DNA from 4 places in the Rahnella sp. 2050 genome. Region 3 is predicted to be linked to each of the others. Evidence: predicted binding sites of a transcription regulator. Region 3 holds the regulator's gene; each other region holds the start of a gene.

Region 1 (4,843 bases), on a different contig from region 3:
GATGAAAACCACTTTATTGCCGATGATTACCGTATCAACTATCTGCGCCAGCATATTCAGGCGATGGCTGAAGCCATTGACGACGGCGTGGAACTGATGGGTTATACCCCGTGGGGATGTATTGATCTGGTGAGTATGTCTACCGGTGAGATGAGTAAACGCTACGGTCTGATTTATGTCGACCTCGACGATAAGATTTCCGGCACCGGTAACCGTTACAGGAAGAAATCGTTCCACTGGTATCAGAAAGTGATCGAGACGAACGGCGCAGATATCAGCTGATATTCCCCCGCCAGGTTTGAAAACAGTCCGGGTGATAGCCGGACTGTTTTCACCGACCTTAAGTCAGCAAGTCATCGAAGACGCTGGCGCTGATTTTCGTGAGCGTGGCGAACGTGAGTGGCATTCATCAGAGGCTGTTTCCTTTCCTCGTGGCTTGCATGAATAATTTCACCTTGCCACTGGTAAGTCTGAATATCGGGTTGTGTAAGCGGGAGAAAGCATCTCCCGTTTCATCGCCCAGTTTTTTTCAATACCCTGCCCTGCAAACCAGATCTTTCCTTTCCCAGAGTTATTTAATTTATCGATAGCCTCCATTAACGCTGCACTGTTTTTTCGTGGAGCGTTATCGTCAAATAAATTTAGCTGCGCTACTCCATTACTGAAAAAATCAGCCAACATAACGCCAGCCTTCATATATTGATGGCCATCAACCCATATTCTCTTCAGGGAGTTTGTGGCCGAATTTATAATGTCACGAGTATCATTAGAAGGGGTCAGTAGCTTCATGGATGCTTGATTTCCATAGTATGTTTCATTATGTGCGTGTGGGCTGGTATGAAGGAAAACACTAACGAAACGGCAGAACTGGCGCTCACTACGTAGTTTTTCTGATGCTCGCTCAGCATAGTCACAAATGGCTTGATGCATATCCGAATACTGAGTTATGCGGTTGCCAAAAGATCTACTGCAGATGATCTGTTGTTTTTCTGGTGCAAACTCTTCCGGTTCAAGACATTGTTCACCTCGAAGTTCACGAACAGTCCTTTCGAGAACAACATTGAAGTGTTTTCTTATTACCCATAATGAGCTTTCAGCCAGGTCAAGTGCTGTATTAATACCCATTGAATTAAGTTTCTTACTAATTCTCCGACCAATACCCCAGACATCCTCAACAGAGATAATTGCCAGTAGCCTGCGCTGACGTTCAATATTCGATAAGTCGACAATGCCACCAGTGCCACGCCATTTCTTGGCTGCATGGTTAGCTAACTTTGCTAATGTCTTTGTTTGTGCAATACCAACCCCCACAGTTAATCCTGTATTTTTAAATACTCTATTTTTCATTTCATGACCGAAGCAATTTAGGGGCATGCAATTTATTACCCCAGATAAATTAACGAAGGCTTCGTCTATTGAGTAAACTTCGATCGAAGGAGACATTTCAGTTAGCGTCTGCATAACTCGCTCACTTAGATCGGCATAAAGTGCATAATTAGAACTGAATACATAAACCCTGGAGCTATATGTATTGTTTTTTATTTTAAAAAATGGCTCACCCATTTTAATACCAAGGGATTTTGCCTCGGCTGAGCGAGAAATAATACAGCCATCGTTATTGGAAACGACGACAACAGGCTTCCCCTGCAAGTCTGGCCGAAAAACAGTTTCGCAAGAAGTATAAAAACTATTTACGTCGATGAGAGCGAACATAATTATTTATGCGCCTTAATACTAAAAATGACCACTCCGAATATTTCTAATTCTTCTGCATTTTGAAATGAAATCGAAGAATAATCATCGTTGTGAGGTACTAGCTGTAGATAAGGATGAGTACGAAGTTCTTTCACGGTGAATTCACCTGAAACAGCAGCAATAACAATATCGCCATGTACGGCTGAAAGCGAGCGATCCACCACTAAAAGATCCCCATCACTGATGCCGGCGCCATGCATAGACTCCCCGCTAACTTTTATGAAGTAAGTGGCACTCGGATGTCTTATCAGCAATTTGTTGAGATCCAGTCTGTCCTCGACATAGTCCTGCGCTGGGCTCGGAAAGCCACAGGGCACTTTCTCAGAGAAGAGAGGAAGCATGACTGGTTGAGAAGCCTCAGTTGGTCGAATGAGCTGCATGATGTTGATTCCGATATACTGTGTTTATATACAGTATTGCTGAATGCAGCTAAGGATCAAGAAACTTGTGAAGCGATTCCTGAAAGTGCTTGAAGTGTCTGTTAATTTAGTTTGTGTGGTATCCAATATAGTTTTGTTGCCTGACTTAAACCCAGTTCAGCGAAACCGTAGCACTCTGACGGTAAGTCACCTCGGTCCCTGCTCTTCGATGAAGAACTGGCTTTCGGCACGTAATAAGAATGCAATTCAGTCCACACAGTTCTGATTCAGGATCCATGATGAGACAGTCCTGAGCGCCCCGGGCGAATATGAGTATCTCCCTGACAGCAGAAAAAGTCCCTGTTTCCACAAAGGCCACTGAGAAGCAAGTTGATAATCAAACCATTCGCTTCGTAAAAGTCCGTGAGTTGCCCCCGGCAACTGCCTGATACAGCGGGGAGTGCCCGCTGGTAGTGCTTTGGCCCAGACCGTGGCTGTTTCATCAGCGTCTACATTCCGGTCATCCTGGCCCATCAGAATTAATACCGGAGTATGTGTACCGGAAATATCTTTCGTCGCATCAGCCAGAGAATTCCTGCGTTCGAAGTCCTGGCGCGTACATTGGGAGTGGCAGGGGAGAACCGCTGCTTCTTCTGTAAACTGGCGGTCAAAAGCCACGGCTTCATGTTTTTTAGCATCCTGAATATCATTCAGGGAGCGACCTTCGACTTTAAGTCGTTGCCCTGTATAGTATATGCCCTGATTACGCCAGTTTATCGCCGCACCTATCAGCACAACAAACTCAGTTGTTGTCAGTTGGCTCGCCTGCGGTACAACCCAACCTGCCTGCGAGAACCCAAGATAACCTCCGCGACTTTTTTTCAGTTCCGGCTGTTCTCTCAGTTTTTTTAACGCCAAAACCGCCTCCTCTGCGCGATCTGACATTGTCTGTGCCAGCCAGTTACCTGTACTTTTATCCACACCAGGTTTATCCCATGAAAAAACGGCAATTCCCTGTGAGACAAGGAATTTAACCAATGGAATATATCCACCTTCTGACCAGCGGTCCTGAGGTCCGTCTCCATGAACTAAAAGCACAAACGGAGGAGAAACCTTACCTGGAGGCATAATCAACGTCCCCACCAGAACATCGTTATTATGCTTAAAAGATATAGAACGTTGTTGCCCGTACCCTGAAAGATCGAAATCATATAATCGGCTAAGCAAAAAAATAATGAGAACGACAATCATAATTGAAAATGACACAATATATTTAATCATGTATAGCTCTTTATAATTTATAAAATTAAATATCAGCCGACTTTTTTAATACTTTATAGAACAGGATGTCAATGACTTAAAATTCGAAGCTCCTGACAGTAATAATCTTGGTGCTGCTGTGGGCGTTAACTTCCACTTCAGGGATGAACAAATGGAAATTAAGTGAGATTTACCAACAGTAACTGGCGGAGCTTCACCGCTATTTATCCTTAAAGCGCATCGCCAGCCACTGAGCATGCTGCTGCGTCACCAACAGTTGATCATCTTGCTCGCGCCACTGAATATCCCCCTGGCTAAGACAGCGCCTGAGCTGCTCCAGTGATGCTACCTGGAAACAGAGCGCCACCATTTTCGCCGGTGCCTGCGCAGCGACAGGCGGAAGCGCGAATTCCAGACGTGCTTGTTGATGAGTGATAATACGCAGGCAGCAGGTCCCTGAATCAAGCACATAACCACCGTTGGCCTCCGCGCGGGCCTCCACACTGAACAACTGGTGATACAGCGCCAGCGTCTGTTCAGGTTGAGGCGAGGCAATAACGAAGGCAGACAGCGCTTGCACGCCATTAGGATGTACCCGCCAGGCGGGCTGCCAAACGGCCTGCGGCGTTTGATGTTCGCAGAAAAAACTGAAGCCGTATGCCAGGGCGCTGGCGCGGATCCGCGAGATGCAGAACCGGGCCTCAGTCTGGCTGCCGTCCGGCAATATCACCGGGCGTGAGAAGCGGGTCGGCGGTTCGCCATCGAGTTGACATTGCCGGAGGTGCTGCCATACCGCATGCGCATCCCGGGTTTTCCAGACCAGTCCGGCAAGGCCTGGCGCAACGTTCCACAATCCTCGCGAGTCTGTCTGACTGGCAGGCTCATAACCTAAAAGTTCCAGATAGTTATCTGCAAAGACGGCCAGATGGTTACTGGAGCCCATCGAATGGTGCCCCCGTGTACTGAGCTGAAATCCCATCCGCTGGAACAGGCCTTGCGCCTGATCCAGTTCTTCATCGACATTAATCACCGCGTGATCGATAACCGGGGTAATCGGCATGGTGTCTTCCTTCTGTTCTTTTTACTGATCCTGTCAGGCGGCACGACCGCCAAAATAGAGTTCGCGCATACGGGGGTCGTGTAGCAGGTCCTGCGCGCTGCCCTCCATCGCCACTTTCCCCAGCGCCAGAACATAGACCCGGTCGGAAATGTGCAGTGCCTCCATAGCATTCTGCTCGACCATTAAAATGGTCACTTTTTCCTGGCGGCGAATGGTTTGTATGGCGCTAAAAACTTCCGTAAGCATTTTCGGTGACAGCCCGGCCGAAGGTTCATCGAGCAGCAGTACTGCGGGTTCAGGCATCAGAGCCCTTGCCAGCGCGAGGATTTGTCGCTCGCCGCCGGAAAGCGCTGACGCGGGTGATTGCCATTTTTTATGTAACACCGGGTAATTTTCCGCCAGTTGCGCC
Region 2 (4,843 bases), on a different contig from region 3:
GATAACTTTATAATGAAATGATTTCCAAATCTGATAACCCAATGGAATATATAAAGTGAACACACGTTTGCTCAGGGCTTTTGTCACACTGGCTGAAAAAGGGAATTATGCGCAGGCAGCGCAGGCGCTTTCCGTTTCACAACCGGCACTCACCAAACAGATCAATCTGCTGGAATCGACGCTGAACGTGGCGCTTTTTGCCCGCGGACGACAAGGCAGTGCGCTGACAGCCGCAGGCCAGCGGCTTTTGCCGGAAGCGGAGAAAGTATTGCGACAAATGGCCGCGTTTATGCAACATGCCAGCCAGGTTGAAAAGGGGGGAGAAGGGCTGCTGGCTGCCGGATTCGGCCTGTCGAGTTTCATCCTGGCGCCACAATGTATTGCGAAATTCCGCGCAGCATATCCCGGCGTGGATATCACGCTGGAAGATCTGCCTTCCGCGCAGCAATACGACATGCTGCAACGCGGGGAACTGCACATTGGTTTTGTGCGTGTCCCGCCGCCTGCACCGCTCAGTTACCACGCGCTGTTTGAGGATAAACTGGTGCTGGTGGTGTCTGAAGATAACGGCGAGGATATGAGTGAAAGGCTCAGGAACCGTCCGTTACTGCGTTTGTATACTGAGCGGGCGGGGGGGCTGAATGCGCAGACAGACCGTTTTTTACAGGAGAATCTGTTTCATGTTTCATCGGTTCAACTGGCGGAGGATATCCAGACTATTGTCGCACTGGTAGCGGCCGGGATCGGCGTGGCGTTGCTACCCGAAAGCGTCGTGCATATTGCGCCGCCGGAGCTGAAAATACTTCCGCTCACCGGCCCTGCGACGCGCTGGCAGGTGGGGATTGCATGGGACGCCCGGAATGAAGATGTCATTCGCGATAACTTTGTGCGGATGGTGACTGAAAATCTCAAAGCCGCTGCCTGTATATAGAACGGTCCGGAATGTGGCCCGCGCCATCAGGCCGACGGCGATGAGTTCACCAATGCGAAAGACCCTGACCAGAATTCAGTTTCTGTTTCCAGCCGTGCGTTCAGGAAAGCCTGAACTACCCGTCTTTGTTCAGGTAAATTCCTGGCCGGGTGATGACCCAGGTGTAGTCAGGTTCGTTAACCGGTGTGTAACCAAACTTTTGATACAACCACGGCGCGGTAGAAGTAAAGAGTGCCATCCGGCGAAGTTTTGCTGTGACCGGATGCGACTGCACACATTCGATCAGCCATGCGCCCAGATTTTTCCCCTGATAATCTTCCAGCACATAGACATCACACAGGTAAGCAAAGGTGGCGTAGTCCGTGATAAAGCGGGCGTAACCGATCTGTTTTCCGTCGTCGAACAACCCGAAGTTCAGGCTGTTTTCTGCGCCAGCGCGCACCGTCTGTTCGTCAATGCCCGGCGCCCAGCTTGACCGGGTCAGGTAGGCGTGAATTGCCGGAATATCCAGTTTTTGAAAATCGGTAGTGATCAGATAAGTGTCTTTGGTCCAGTTGCATACAGCTTTCAGGTTTGTCACGGGAACCTCACAAGTTCGTTGAAAACAGGTCGTTTTCTACCTTACCGGCTCACGCTGAGAAATTCACCCGCGTTATAGTTGCCAGGGTATGTGCCCGGCCTTTGACGCGCCGCACTATAAAAATCAGGCCGGATGATGTATCCTGCACTGATTATTGGTATGCTGTATATAATTACAGTATAAGGAGCGAATCATGGCTGTTGAAACAAAATTTGTTGTGGTCAGAAAAGGTGAAGAGAAAATGACTTTTGCCAATAAGAAAGAAGCAGACGCTTACGACAAGATGCTGGACATGGCGGATGCTTTTACTGAATGGCTGTTACAGAGCAATATCGGGATGGATGAAGCACTGGCGGAAAACATTGCACTTCACCTCGCCGAGCAGAAAGACACCGTCCAGCATATTCTGCGCACCAGCAAATTGCCGGAAGCAGAAATCGCACACCAGCCCGCTGCTGAAACGCCAGCAGAAGCAGAAGCAGAAGAAGTGGTCGCAGAAAACGTGGCTGCTGAAGAAAATGCTGCCGAAGAAAATGTTGCCGAAAAACCTGCCACTGCCAAAAAAGTCCGTGCGGTAAAAGCCGCGTAACTGAGAGAACAGCGTGCGTAACGGCACGCTTTCTTCCCCCCTGATACCACGCTCAGTATTTCAGTGGCAAACGGATCACTTCTTTCAGAATACCGTTGTGGAGCCTCACATATCCCCCCTGTTTCAATTGTGAAAGCACTTTCATGATCGTGCTGCGTGAAAGGTGCGTCTTAAGCTGAATGTAATGGGCAGCAGGAATATTTTCGCGTATTTCCGGCGGTTCTTTCATGAGTTCCATGAGCTGGTGGCGCAGAATTTCATAGGATGTTGGTGCCGTCAGCATTGTGCTTTTGACATAGAGATTGTTGGTCATCCTGAAAAAGTGCTTTGCCATTGGCTCCCACAACTCCAGACGATCAATCAGGGCATGCATCTCCGCCACGGTGGAGACGGCAATCTCAGATTCATCCTGCGCCTGAATAAACATTCTGGCCTCTGAGGGCACCGCACCGCCAATACCAATGATGCCCGGCACTGACAACGTGCCTATCAGCACAGGTTCGTCGTTATGAAAGGTTTTAAACCAGCCTTTGCGAATGAAATAACAATAAAATTCCCCCCTCTCATACAGATGGAAGCGCGAGCCCGCGGGGACAGTACGGAACTGGAGATAGGGAATAAGTTCGGCAAATAGCTCAGCGGTAGCCTGACTGAGGTCTTTGCCCTTATCACTCTCGGTAACCATCGTTATTAACCTCGTCAGGCAGCAACAGCAGGGAATTACCTTAAATTTAGCAGAGTTCCCTGTCCGGTGAATGCGGCCTTAAGAGGCCGTTTGGGGCATAATCCTCTTTCCCCCGCCATGCAAAAGGACACGCAATGAAAGCTGAACATGAGTATTCACTGAAAACCCTCCCGGCTCCCGCGACTTACCCTCACATTCCCACCCCGGTATTATCCGATGAAACCATGGCGTCACGCCTGCGTCATATCCTTCACGCAATGCAACAGCATCAGCTCGACAGCCTGGTGATTTATGCCGACAAAGAACACGGCGGCAATTTCGAATATCTTGCGGGTTTTATCCCGCGCTTTGAAGAAGCCTTGCTGGTGGTGCGCGCGACCGGTGAACTGACTTATGTTATGGGGAATGAAAATCTGAAACTGGTTCCCCATGCGCGCAACGCGGGTCGCTGCCTGCATGCGCCGGTGTTTTCCCTGCCCAACCAGCCGATGAAACATCATCAGCCGCTGCACGATTTGCTTAAATCTGCCGGTATTGCTGACGCGCAGCACGTTGGCATTGCAGGCTGGAAACTGTTCAGATGTGACCCTGTCACGGATAAAACCACCTTTGATGTGCCCGCGTTTGTCCTCGACGCAGTCCGAAAGGCCGCGGGCGTGGCTGGAGATGTGGTCAACGCCACCGGTCTGTTTACCTCGCCAGAAAATGGTGCGCGGCGGATTAATACCGCTAATGAAGTGGCGTTTTATGAATACGGCGCCAACCTGGCCTCCACTCAGGTGCTTGCGGCGCTGGATACGATTGCACCCGGCAAATCAGAAAAAGAAATCGGTCAGTTACTGGCAGGAGAAGGCCAGCACGGGAACGTGATTATGATTGCCGCGACGGGCGAGCGTTTCGCCCATGCGAATCTGTATCCTTCCGACAAAACTATCCGGCATGGCGATAAGTTTTCGCTCACCGCCGGATACAAAGGAGGCCTCACCAGCCGTGCGGCGTATGTGGTGGCGGCGGAAAATGAATTACCGGAAGAGGTTTCGGACTGGTTGCAGCGGCTCGCGATACCCTATTACCACACGGTAGTAACCTGGCTTGAAGCACTGCGCATCGGGCTGACCGGCGGCGAGCTTTATCAGCTTGTTGAGCAAACGCTGCCACAGAGCATCTATCACTGGCATCTCAATCCCGGCCATCTGGTTGCAGATGAGGAGTGGTTGTGTTCTCCGGTATACGGTGGCTCAGTGATCCCGTTTGAAAGTGGCATGTTGTTTCAGATTGATATTATTCCGTCATTACCCGGCTATGGTGGCAGCAGCATCGAAGATACGGTAGGGCTGGCAGATGAATCACTGCGAAAAGAGCTGGAAACGCAGTTCCCGGAGGTCTGGCAGCGTATGGTCACCCGTAAAAAATACCTGACGGACGTGCTGAGTATTCGCCTTTCCGAGGACGTGATTCTGCTTTCCAATACTGTCGGTTACCTGCGGCCTTTCCTGCTGGATAAGTCGCGGGCTTTGGTGCGGACGTAAAGCAATTTGCCTCATCATTAAACCCGGTGAAGTTCTTCGCCGGGTTCTTATTTTCCTCTGAATTTTTTTGCATTCATAATTTGTTACTTATTAAGATGAATCCTCTGCGCGACAGGGTTAATGTTAATAATTACTATTCACATTCTCATTTCGAGCTGTTCTGGTTAAAACAATAAATAGAAACAGACTCGCCCTTAAAAAAATTGCTATGGGAATGTGTTATGTCTTTGAATGGCAGGGTATATGACGTGCAGCAGGGTGCGTTAAAGGTAAGAAAAACATTTACGGTTTCCACACTGGCGCTGGCGATTTTTGTTCTGGTGAATCCGGCGCAGGCCGCTGAAACCGGCAGTGGGACGACAGGCACCGCGAATACCGCCGCATCCGGCTCGCAGCAGGATATGGTGATTGAAGGTTCGGCGACCGCCGCTGCCAGCGACGGGCAGGATTACGCGGTCAAAACCACCACTGCGGGCACCAAAATGAACCTGACGCCGCGCGATATTCCGCAGTCGGTCAGTGTGATCAC
Region 3 (4,843 bases):
CTTCCATGACGTGCTCATAACCGATGTAAATCGGTACCAGCGTAATCGGGCGTGAACCGCCGCGCAGCATGGCCTGAATGGTCATGGCCAGCGTGCCCGTTTTCGGCTCCAGCAGACGCCCGGTTCGCGAACGCCCCCCTTCCACAAAGTATTCCACCGAATAACCGCGGCTGAACAGTTCGCCCAGATATTCACGGAAAACCGTCGAATAGAGCTTGTTGCCTTTAAAGGTTCGACGAATAAAGAACGCACCCAGACGGCGGAAAATCGGGCCAGCCGGCCAGAAATTCAGGTTGATACCGGCGGCAATATGCGGCGGTACCAGACCCTGATGATAGAGCACGTAAGACAGCAGCAGATAGTCCATGTGGCTGCGGTGGCAAGGCACATACACAATTTCCTGACCGTCCAGCGCTAACTGGCGTACACGCTCGGCATTATTAACGTTGATGCCTTTGTACAAACGGTTCCACGTCCAGCTCAGCACACGGTCAGAGAGGCGCACGGCTTCATAAGAGAAGTCAGCGGCAATCTCTTCCATCAGGGCGATGGCGTTTTGTTGGGCTTTTTCGTGGGAAATTTTCTTGCTGCGGGCTTCGTCTTCAATCGCTTTCTCAATGGCTTTTGAGGCCAGCAATTTATTGAACAAATCCTGACGTGCCGGAAGGCGCGGACCAACCGCAGCCAGACGCTGACGGGAGAAATGCATCCGCGCCACACGTGCCAGTTTTTGAGCAATCGTCTTATCTGTGCCGTGTTCCGTCGCCATATAACGCAGGGAAACGGTATTGGAGAAACGGACGAAACTGTCCCGCCCCAGCCACAGCACAGCGAAAAATTTCTGGATACCGTTCAGCACGCGCAGATGCGGCGTGTCGTCCTGACCTTCACGGCCCGGTGCACGACCAAACATTACCGACACCGGCAACATCTGAATGTCTAAATCCGGATTATTGCGGTGCAAATCAAGGTAGTCGTGGAACAGCTTTACGGATTCCTGCTTCGGCGTGTAATAAGAGAATACGCGCGGGCCTTCGGCTATAAAGACATGGCTTGGTAGCAGGGTGCCGTCAATTTCCAGCGGAATAAGAGGATCAGGCAGATTCTGCGCCAGACATTGCGCACGCAACGTCAGCAAATCGGCTTTGGAATTATAAGGTAATACGTACAAAATCGGCCGCGTCGGGTCTAAATGCAACTCGGTAACCGGATCTGAAGGTATGACCTTGCTCTTTACCAGCAATGAGAGTGGTAAATTCAATAATGTGTAATAAAGTCTACGCCAACCTGACATAAAAACGTGAAGCCTCTTGTTAGCAATTTCGCCGCAAGGATACCAGAAAGATCCGTGGAGATCTGTGGTCATATAAAAGCTAAAATGCTGCAAACACTCTAAGGATCAGTACCCGAAATGGCGAACCAAGTCACCGGATTTACCCGAATTTATAAAGCGGCCGGCTATTCCTGGAAAGGATTCAAAGCGGCATGGCAAAACGAAGCGGCATTTCGCCAGGAGGCCAGCGTCGCTATCCCGTTAATTTTGCTATCTTTCTGGCTTGATGTCAGCACCATTGAACGTATCCTGCTGGTGGGATCCGTCGTGCTGGTCTGTGTCACGGAGTTGCTCAACAGCGCGGTGGAATGTGCAATAGACCGCATCGGGCCTGAGTTTCATGTGCTTTCTGGTCGCGCAAAAGATATCGGCTCTGCTGCCGTACTTCTGACCATCATATTGGCGATTTTTGTCTGGGTCAGCATCTTTTGGTCGCGATGGTTCTGATTTGGAATCTGCATTCCAGGAATCAACGTTATGCCCTGTTTTTATTCAATCTTAGGTTTTCATTGACCGTTTAGCTGTATATACTCACAGCAAGACTGTATAAACAACCAGGGGGCGGAATGAAAGCTTTAACGACCAGACAACAAGAGGTCTACGACCTTATTCGCGATCATATCTCCACCACCGGTATGCCACCAACCCGCGCAGAGATTGCATCACGTCTGGGGTTCCGTTCTCCCAATGCGGCGGAAGAGCATCTTAAAGCGCTGGCGCGTAAAGGTGTTATTGAGATTGTTTCCGGTGCATCACGCGGCATTCGTCTGCTGATGGAAGAAGAAGAAGGTTTACCGCTGATTGGCCGCGTTGCCGCCGGTGAACCGCTGCTGGCGCAGCAACATATCGAAGGGCACTATCAGATCGATCCGGCAATGTTTAAGCCGAGCGCCGATTTCCTGCTGCGTGTCAGCGGTATGTCGATGCGTGATATTGGTATCCTTGACGGCGATCTGCTGGCCGTGCATAAAACGCAAGACGTGCGTAATGGTCAGGTTGTGGTGGCCCGTATTGATGATGAGGTCACCGTGAAACGCCTGAAAAAACAAGGCAGTGTGGTGCAGTTATTGCCTGAGAACAGCGAGTTTCAGCCGATCGTGGTGGATTTGCGCGAGCAGAATTTCAGCATTGAAGGCTTAGCCGTAGGTGTTATCCGCAACGGCGACTGGATCTGACCTTCGTACTTCGAGCTATCTCTGCGTTGGCTGCCTTCGCGAACCCCGGTCACATACTTGTGTATGCTCCCGGCGTTCGCTTAGTTGCCGCCTTGATATAACGCGAATTACTCGGTCAGATATGACTAAGTCAGAAATTGCTGTGTCAGATAGACAAGACTAAAACTAATTGAATATGGATGGCGGCCGCCTCTGGCATCCATGTGAATTCAAAGAGAAATGCGTTTCTCTCATCATCGCCCCTTTCGGGGCGATGTCATTTACAGGCATAACCTGAACCTCCGGCATGAGATTCTCTATGCAACATCATTCCCTGCGACACACACTCAAAAACACCTTTTTAAGCCCTGCCGATAAAGCGCTCTGGATGCTGGCATTGCCGATGATTTTTTCCAATATCACGGTGCCGCTCCTCGGCCTGGTGGATACCGCAGTGATCGGTCATCTCGACAGCCCGGATTATCTCGGCGGCGTGGCTGTGGGTTCGATGATCACCACTTTCCTTTTTATGCTCTTACTGTTTCTGCGGATGAGTACCACCGGCATGACCGCTCAGGCGCTGGGCGCGAAAGATAATCAGCTTCTGGCGCGTGCTTTTGTACAACCCTTCCTTCTGGCTGTACTGGCGGGCGTCATTATTGTGGTATTCCGTCATCCGCTGATGGAGCTGGCGTTTCACATTGTCGGCGGCAGCCAGCCCGTGCTTGAACAGGCGAGGCTGTTTATCGAAATCCGCTGGTTCAGCGCCCCGGCTTCATTGGCGAATCTGGTGATCCTCGGGTGGTTGCTCGGCATTCAGTACGTTCGCGGGCCGGTGATTTTGCTGATTGCCGGGAATTTGCTGAATATCATTCTGGATCTGTGGCTGGTGATCGGGCTGGGCTGGAACGTGCGTGGCGCAGCCATGGCGACGGCAAGCTCCGAGTATTTCACGCTACTCATCGGGCTGTATTTCGTCTGGCGGGTGATGAAACGACGCGGTATCACCGGCGCAGAAATCACCTCCGCGTGGCGTGGTAATTTGCGCCGTCTTCTCGGGCTTAACCGCGACATCATGCTGCGCTCATTACTGTTGCAGCTTTGCTTTGCATCGCTGACCGTTCTGGGCGCGCGGCTGGGCAGCCACATTGTGGCGGTCAACGCCGTGTTGATGAACCTGCTGACATTTACCGCGTTTGCACTTGACGGTTTTGCTTATGCTATCGAAGCGCATTCCGGTGAGGCATTCGGTGCCCGCAACCGCGAAAAACTGCTGAATGTCTGGCATGCCGCGTGTCGTCAGGCCGGGCTGGTTGCGCTGTTTTTTGCTCTGATTTACGCGCTGGCGGGTGGGGCGATCATTGATGCGCTGACATCATTACCGGAATTGCGTGAGCTGGCGGACCGATATCTTGGCTGGCAAATTATACTGCCGCTGGTGGCTGTCTGGTGCTATTTGCTTGATGGCATGTTTATCGGCGCAACGCGTGGGCGGGATATGCGAAACAGCATGCTGGTGGCGGCGCTGGGGTACGGGCTGACATTGTTCACTTTACCGCTGCTGGGCAATCATGCGTTGTGGCTGGCGCTGACGGTATTCCTCGGGTTACGCGGGATTTCACTGGGCTGGATATGGCGTCGTTACTGGCGGCATGACACATGGTTTTCGTCTCCGTCGCACTGATTTTTCAGCTATTTTCAAAGAAATAAGCGCAGCTTTGTCGTTATTTCATGCTTTAGATTAATCCTAATAGTGGTTTTTATCCCTGTTTAAGGAGGATTAATCGAGATTCTCTACTAACCTTTAAAGTGTTAAGGACGAGCTGCAAGACGAAATGCAGTTCATAAAACCCAAGGTAACAGGAGATATTTTATGAATAAGGACCAAGCCGACGGTAACTGGAAGCAGTTCAAAGGGAAAGTGAAAGAACAATGGGGCAAACTGACTGATGACGACCTGACAGTGGTTGAAGGTAAACGTGATCAGTTAGTCGGTAAAATTCAGGAGCGTTACGGCTATCAAAAAGATCAGGCCGAGAAAGAGCTCAATGAATGGGAAACCAAAAACAAATATCACTGGTAAGACGCGACTCCCCCTCGCGTGCCAGTGACGTATCCTGAGATTTAGCTGCTCCTACCCGGAACGCTTCAGGATACGGGTACACGGATGTACCCAACCTCTTCTCTGTACAAAACATCCTCCTCTTACGAGTCACCTTCAAAACCTTAAAACCCGATCATTCAGCGTTTTTTCACCACAATACTGTGGTCGTGATCGCAATGGTCATGGCTGTCGCAGGTTTCTACTACTTTGCATTCTGCACATAAGCCATGCGCTTCAACGACGGAATGGCGA
Region 4 (4,843 bases), on a different contig from region 3:
TCAAGATCCCCAACCAACCCTTTAATGTGGGCCCACTATGGGTGGGGAAAAAGAATGCACCATGAAAACGTAATTTTTTTAGGTCAGAATAATACTGCACACGGGGGGATGGTTATAGGCATCGATATTAATGAATCAGGATTGAATGATGAAGGCAGCAATATAATACCTGCTAAGTTTGGCAGTGTAATTTATACAACAACTAAACCTACGACTGCTTTCTCTGAATCTGAGAATCTCGAATTAATAGAAGGCATGAAATTCCATTATGATCCTCAATACCAAGAGGCTTTACAAAGAGCATTCCTATATAAATCATCGCACTGGTCATACGAGGAAGAGGTGAGAGTTGTTCGAAATATTCATCGAAACTGCAAGGGGGAATACAATGACCGGGGAATCCAGAAAATTAATAAAAATAGCATTAAAGAAATATATATTGGGAGTAGCCACTCATATAATAAAAATCACTCAAGAGCTTTATCCAACGAAATTAAATCAAGTTTGCCTGATTGTAAAGTCCTACAATGTAATACTAATGTTAAAACTTGGGACATCAATTTTGATGAAATCAAAAGTTAGCTTTTATAGTTAAGACTCAATACGTATATTCGGTATTGAGCCTTTTTCATTAAGTATGCACGTCTTTGCATATACGCGTTATTTCAATGAGTTATGCTTTTTGTTCGGGCAATGCTCTGCACTAAGATGCACGTCAATGCAAATGCTATGCCCCATACATGCCCCGCTACTGCAGCTCATTGAGCTAATCACTAGTAAGCGGATTTAAACTTTTACCCTCATCAAGTCGCTAAAACGAGTCGTGTATGCAGGAGAAAGCATCTGGCGTTTCATTTCCCAGCTTTTTTGTACCCCTTGTCCAGCAAACCACACCCGCCCTTTCCCGCTGTGATTTATGCCATCGAGAACGGCCATGAGTTGCTCACTGTTAGAACGTGGCTTGTACTCGTCGAAAAGGCCAAGTTGGGCAACTCCCTGACTGTAGAAGTCACCCAGCATCACACCGCATTTTTGGAACCGGTGACCATCTTGCCAGATTGCATCCAGGCACTGCGTGGCAGCGGCTACTATATCGCGGCTGTCTTGAGTAGGTATCTGCAGTTTTGTACCTGCAGTTTTGCCGTAATAGACTTCATTCATAGCGAACGGGCTGGTTTTGATGAATGCAGAGATGTACCGGCAGTACTGATGCTCACCGCGCAGCTTCTCTGCTGCCCGCACTGCATGGCTGCAGATAGCTTCACGCATCAAGTCATATTCGGCCACGCGGTCACCAAATGAACGAGAGCAGACGATCTGCTGCTTGGTTGGAGCAAACTCCTCAAGCTCTAAGCAAGGCTCCCCACGCAGTTCTCTCAAAGTTCTCTCTAAAACTATGTTGAAATGTTTGCGGATCAGTGGTGTAGGCGTATCTGCAAGCTGGAGTGCGGTTGTAATTCCCATATCGTTTAGCTTTTTAGAAATTCTGCGTCCGATTCCCCAAACCTCCCCAACCTCGACAAGAGCCATCAGTTTTCTTTGACGAGCCAGTAACGATAAATCAACGACACCACCGGTCTTCGTCCATTTTTTTGCAGCATAGTTAGCCAGTTTGGCGAGTGTTTTAGTCGGTGCAATTCCAACGCCTACGGTCAAACCTGTCCACTGAAGAACCTTGGCCCTCACCTCACGCCCAAACTCTTCTAAATTCTGGCAATTACTAATCCCTTGCAGATTCATGAATGCTTCATCTATTGAGTAGACTTCCACAGCTGGAGACATTTCTTCCAGAATGGTCATCACCCGTGAGCTCATGTCCGCGTAAAGCGCGTAGTTACTGCTGAAGGTAACAATCTTATGCTTTTCGAAGATGTCACGCATCTTGAAGAATGGCTCGCCCATTCGGATGCCTAATTTTTTTGCTTCTATACTGCGGGCTATTACGCAACCATCATTGTTACTTAGAACGACGACGGGTCGTCCCCGTAAGTCAGGGCGAAACACCGTTTCGCAACTGGCATAGAAGCTGTTCACATCAGCCAGAGCAAACATTATTGAAACCCGTTAATACTGAAGGTGACGACGCCGAAGACTTCCAACTCATCACCGCCGTCATGTAAGACAATTGGGGGGAAATCTGGATTCATAGGCACAAGCTGGAAGACTGGATGCGTACAAAGCCGTTTGACTGTGTATTCTCCTGCCAATGAAGCGATGATTATGTCGCCGTGCTTTGCCTGCAGGCTACGGTCAACCACAAGCAATGATCCCTCATAGATGCCCGCATCCACCATGCTCATGCCCGTTGCCATTACAAAGTAAGTCGCGGCGGGGTGATTTACACAAAGCTCATTTAAATCAATACCTTTCTCAATGTAATCCTGAGCTGGTGATGGGAAACCGGCCTGCACCTTGTCTTGGAAGAAAGGCAAAGAAAGCTTAATTGGGTCAGGGATTGGATAATAAATATTCATAAGTCACACTCGCACAACACTGTTCATGCATACAGTATAATCATAAGGGTTTTTGATTGTGAAGTAAGGAAACGTGTGAATGTTTTATGCCGCTGATCGACAAGGAAAGATAGTTATGAGGCCGGTTCGCCATTGCCTGGGGGTTCAAATCCCCCCAGCTCCACCAATTTAGATAGGACAGTGCAGGGACAAACTCATATAAAACAGTAAGTTATGAGTAACATTAGGACTCAACACTGACACCATCTGGACAGAAAAGGATACGTAAAAGATACGCGGCTCCTTCTGTTGAGAGAACCTCCGTCACCAACGGAGGTTTTTTTTGCATGTCCCAAACCATATCCATAAAATTTTCTATCTTACTATCCCCTGATATATTCCCAGTGTTTGCGCTGCTATGTGTTACGTTTATGATGAAATCCATAACAATCTTAAGGCCGGAACGTCGTCAGATCTGATGATCTATGAGGTGCATTATGAAGAAGTACCTGATGATCCCTTCATTGCTATGCATTATGGTCATTGTCATCGTTCTTGCCTGGGTAATTGATGGTACCTATCCGGGTCTATGACCGAAAAAAATTAACTGAGAAATCTTGATGAATCTGAAATTTATCCCCCCAATTATCGTGCTAATCGGTGCAGTTGGATTCATGGTGTGGTTCTTCGCTAGTGGTGCTGCAATGCCAGGTGGCTGAAAGAATATATTAGGATTGCAGATGTCGTACCGTAAATTAATGTGGTTTTTAGCCGCAGTGCTACTCGCTACGATTATCGGTCTAATTGGTACGGCTCTTTACGGGGTGTGGGTATAAAGGGGGTATTCAGGTATCCTCGCTCTGAGTCGGATGGGTATGTGACTAAGGAAAAGTTAATGTCTGTTTACTCAATAATTGGCTTAGTTCTAATGATTTGGGCATTACCTACCCTAGTTTTTGCTATCTATAGAAAAGACCGAGGTCAGATAGTCCGCGCCAGTAGGGTTACATGCATAGCAGTTCTCATCTTAGCTATGGGATATGTTGGACACTGATTTATGGCCTGAGCCGGTGAGATCGCATACATGCAGCAAAGAGCAGGATAATTAATCTCACATAGTTAGTGTTAATAACGTATTAAGGGTCTATCAGAACGAGTTCTTAAATTAACATCAAAGTAGCGACCAAACCCGGCCACCGAGCCGGTTTTTTGTTTCTCCTACCATGGTTTAAATCTGAATCTCCTATAATTTACTTCTCAATGCCGCGCCATTAACCCCAATCATGTGCAAAACCCACTATTTAGCATCTACTAATAATAAAAACATTTAGTTACTGTGGGAGGTTTTAAAGTGAGTAGTCTGTACAAATTTGCAGATGCAAGGATATTCCCTTGAAAGCCAATCAAGTTAATTGCCTGCTCCTCTGCGGGCATTTTTTTTGCCAGAGAGGTAGTAATTTAAAGCAACAGGACTATTCTGATATCAGCTGACGCAAGATCAGCAAGCCTGCCAAGGCCATGACATTACCTACTGATGGCCCGCTACTAACGCGGGCTTTTTTTTGTTACTTTACGTTACTATATATTTGGCATGTTAAGGTTTTTTGGGGAGTAAGCCTCCCACCATGTAACTAAATTTTAGTGATAATTCACTGGCCTTCGTTCGCGAGGGCTTTTTAGCGCCCCAATACTGACCATGCAACGAACACAGCTATTTATGGTTATCTATTCTTTTGATTGGTAAATTATTACCCAGCTATTCTTAGTTCGTTCTACCCAAACATATTTCAAATGCAAAAACTGATGTTTATTGCCCGCCTGTCGCGGGCTCTTTTTCGCGATTATCCAATTTCCGTCAGGACCATAGGATTTATTTCCAATAAAGAACCCTCCTAAGAGGGTAGTTTGGATTTCTTTTTGCGATTAATCAGCCCATCCGGACTTGGTATCGATTGCTGACTCAGCCATCGTATACTTCTGAACCTTATCCCCATCAAATAGGATCGTCAGTTCTTTCTTCGTACCTGTCGTACCATTGTGGAACAATCCGTAGAAAGGAATGAAAGACTTGCCGCTGACTTTTACTTTAGCAAAAGTGTATTTCCAAACCTCCTTGCCACCATCGGTGAAGTTAACCGAATCTGGCGATCCGAACATTCCTTTTACTTCCGTTTTAGTTGTTTTCCCTTCCTGGATTTTAGTTTGAACACTAGTCTCAGTTTCTTTCTGCAAATGTTTGTTGCCTGAAGAGGCACATCCACTAACAACTAAAACTGACAAAACCACCAATGCTATTGACCACTTCTTATTCATATCCCTATCCCCAAAAGTAACAAGTGTTACATCGTAACAGAGCTTTGCGGCAAGGAAAGAAAGTTATGAAGCAGGTT

The links. Region 3 encodes LexA, which represses DNA repair genes until DNA is damaged. Its sites were predicted from a motif close to TNCTGTATGTACATACAGNA; they were not measured.
Region 1: the regulator LexA is predicted to act here: its motif matches at 2,152-2,171, upstream of umuD (translesion error-prone DNA polymerase V autoproteolytic subunit).
Region 2: the regulator LexA is predicted to act here: its motif matches at 1,672-1,691, upstream of ABIC79_RS14055 (YebG family protein).
Region 4: the regulator LexA is predicted to act here: its motif matches at 2,492-2,511, upstream of umuD (translesion error-prone DNA polymerase V autoproteolytic subunit).

The regions. Positions count from the first base shown of each region.
Region 1 covers NZ_JBEPKE010000003.1:200,168-205,010, reverse strand. Annotated here, with positions in the region: gene ABIC79_RS14510 (glycoside hydrolase family 1 protein) at 1-282, shown strand, start outside; gene umuC (translesion error-prone DNA polymerase V subunit UmuC) at 451-1,713, opposite strand; gene umuD (translesion error-prone DNA polymerase V autoproteolytic subunit) at 1,716-2,135, opposite strand; gene ABIC79_RS14495 (alpha/beta hydrolase family protein) at 2,382-3,395, opposite strand; gene ABIC79_RS14490 (VOC family protein) at 3,595-4,434, opposite strand; gene ABIC79_RS14485 (ABC transporter ATP-binding protein) at 4,468-4,843, opposite strand, start outside.
Region 2 covers NZ_JBEPKE010000003.1:98,621-103,463, forward strand. Annotated here, with positions in the region: gene ABIC79_RS14045 (LysR family transcriptional regulator) at 56-931, shown strand; gene ABIC79_RS14050 (GNAT family N-acetyltransferase) at 1,047-1,511, opposite strand; gene ABIC79_RS14055 (YebG family protein) at 1,705-2,100, shown strand; gene ABIC79_RS14060 (helix-turn-helix domain-containing protein) at 2,153-2,785, opposite strand; gene ABIC79_RS14065 (M24 family metallopeptidase) at 2,920-4,314, shown strand; gene fhuE (ferric-rhodotorulic acid/ferric-coprogen receptor FhuE) at 4,536-4,843, shown strand, end outside.
Region 3 covers NZ_JBEPKE010000002.1:27,361-32,203, forward strand. Annotated here, with positions in the region: gene plsB (glycerol-3-phosphate 1-O-acyltransferase PlsB) at 1-1,294, opposite strand, end outside; gene ABIC79_RS07365 (diacylglycerol kinase) at 1,412-1,780, shown strand; gene lexA (transcriptional repressor LexA) at 1,900-2,508, shown strand; gene dinF (MATE family efflux transporter DinF) at 2,807-4,171, shown strand; gene ABIC79_RS07380 (CsbD family protein) at 4,361-4,570, shown strand; gene zur (zinc uptake transcriptional repressor Zur) at 4,729-4,843, opposite strand, start outside.
Region 4 covers NZ_JBEPKE010000001.1:626,848-631,690, forward strand. Annotated here, with positions in the region: gene ABIC79_RS02705 (DUF2971 domain-containing protein) at 1-582, shown strand, start outside; gene umuC (translesion error-prone DNA polymerase V subunit UmuC) at 787-2,052, opposite strand; gene umuD (translesion error-prone DNA polymerase V autoproteolytic subunit) at 2,052-2,474, opposite strand; gene ABIC79_RS02720 (YoaK family small membrane protein) at 3,074-3,172, shown strand; gene ABIC79_RS02725 (SEN1984 family lipoprotein) at 4,377-4,766, opposite strand; gene ABIC79_RS02730 (pyocin knob domain-containing S74 family peptidase) at 4,830-4,843, opposite strand, start outside.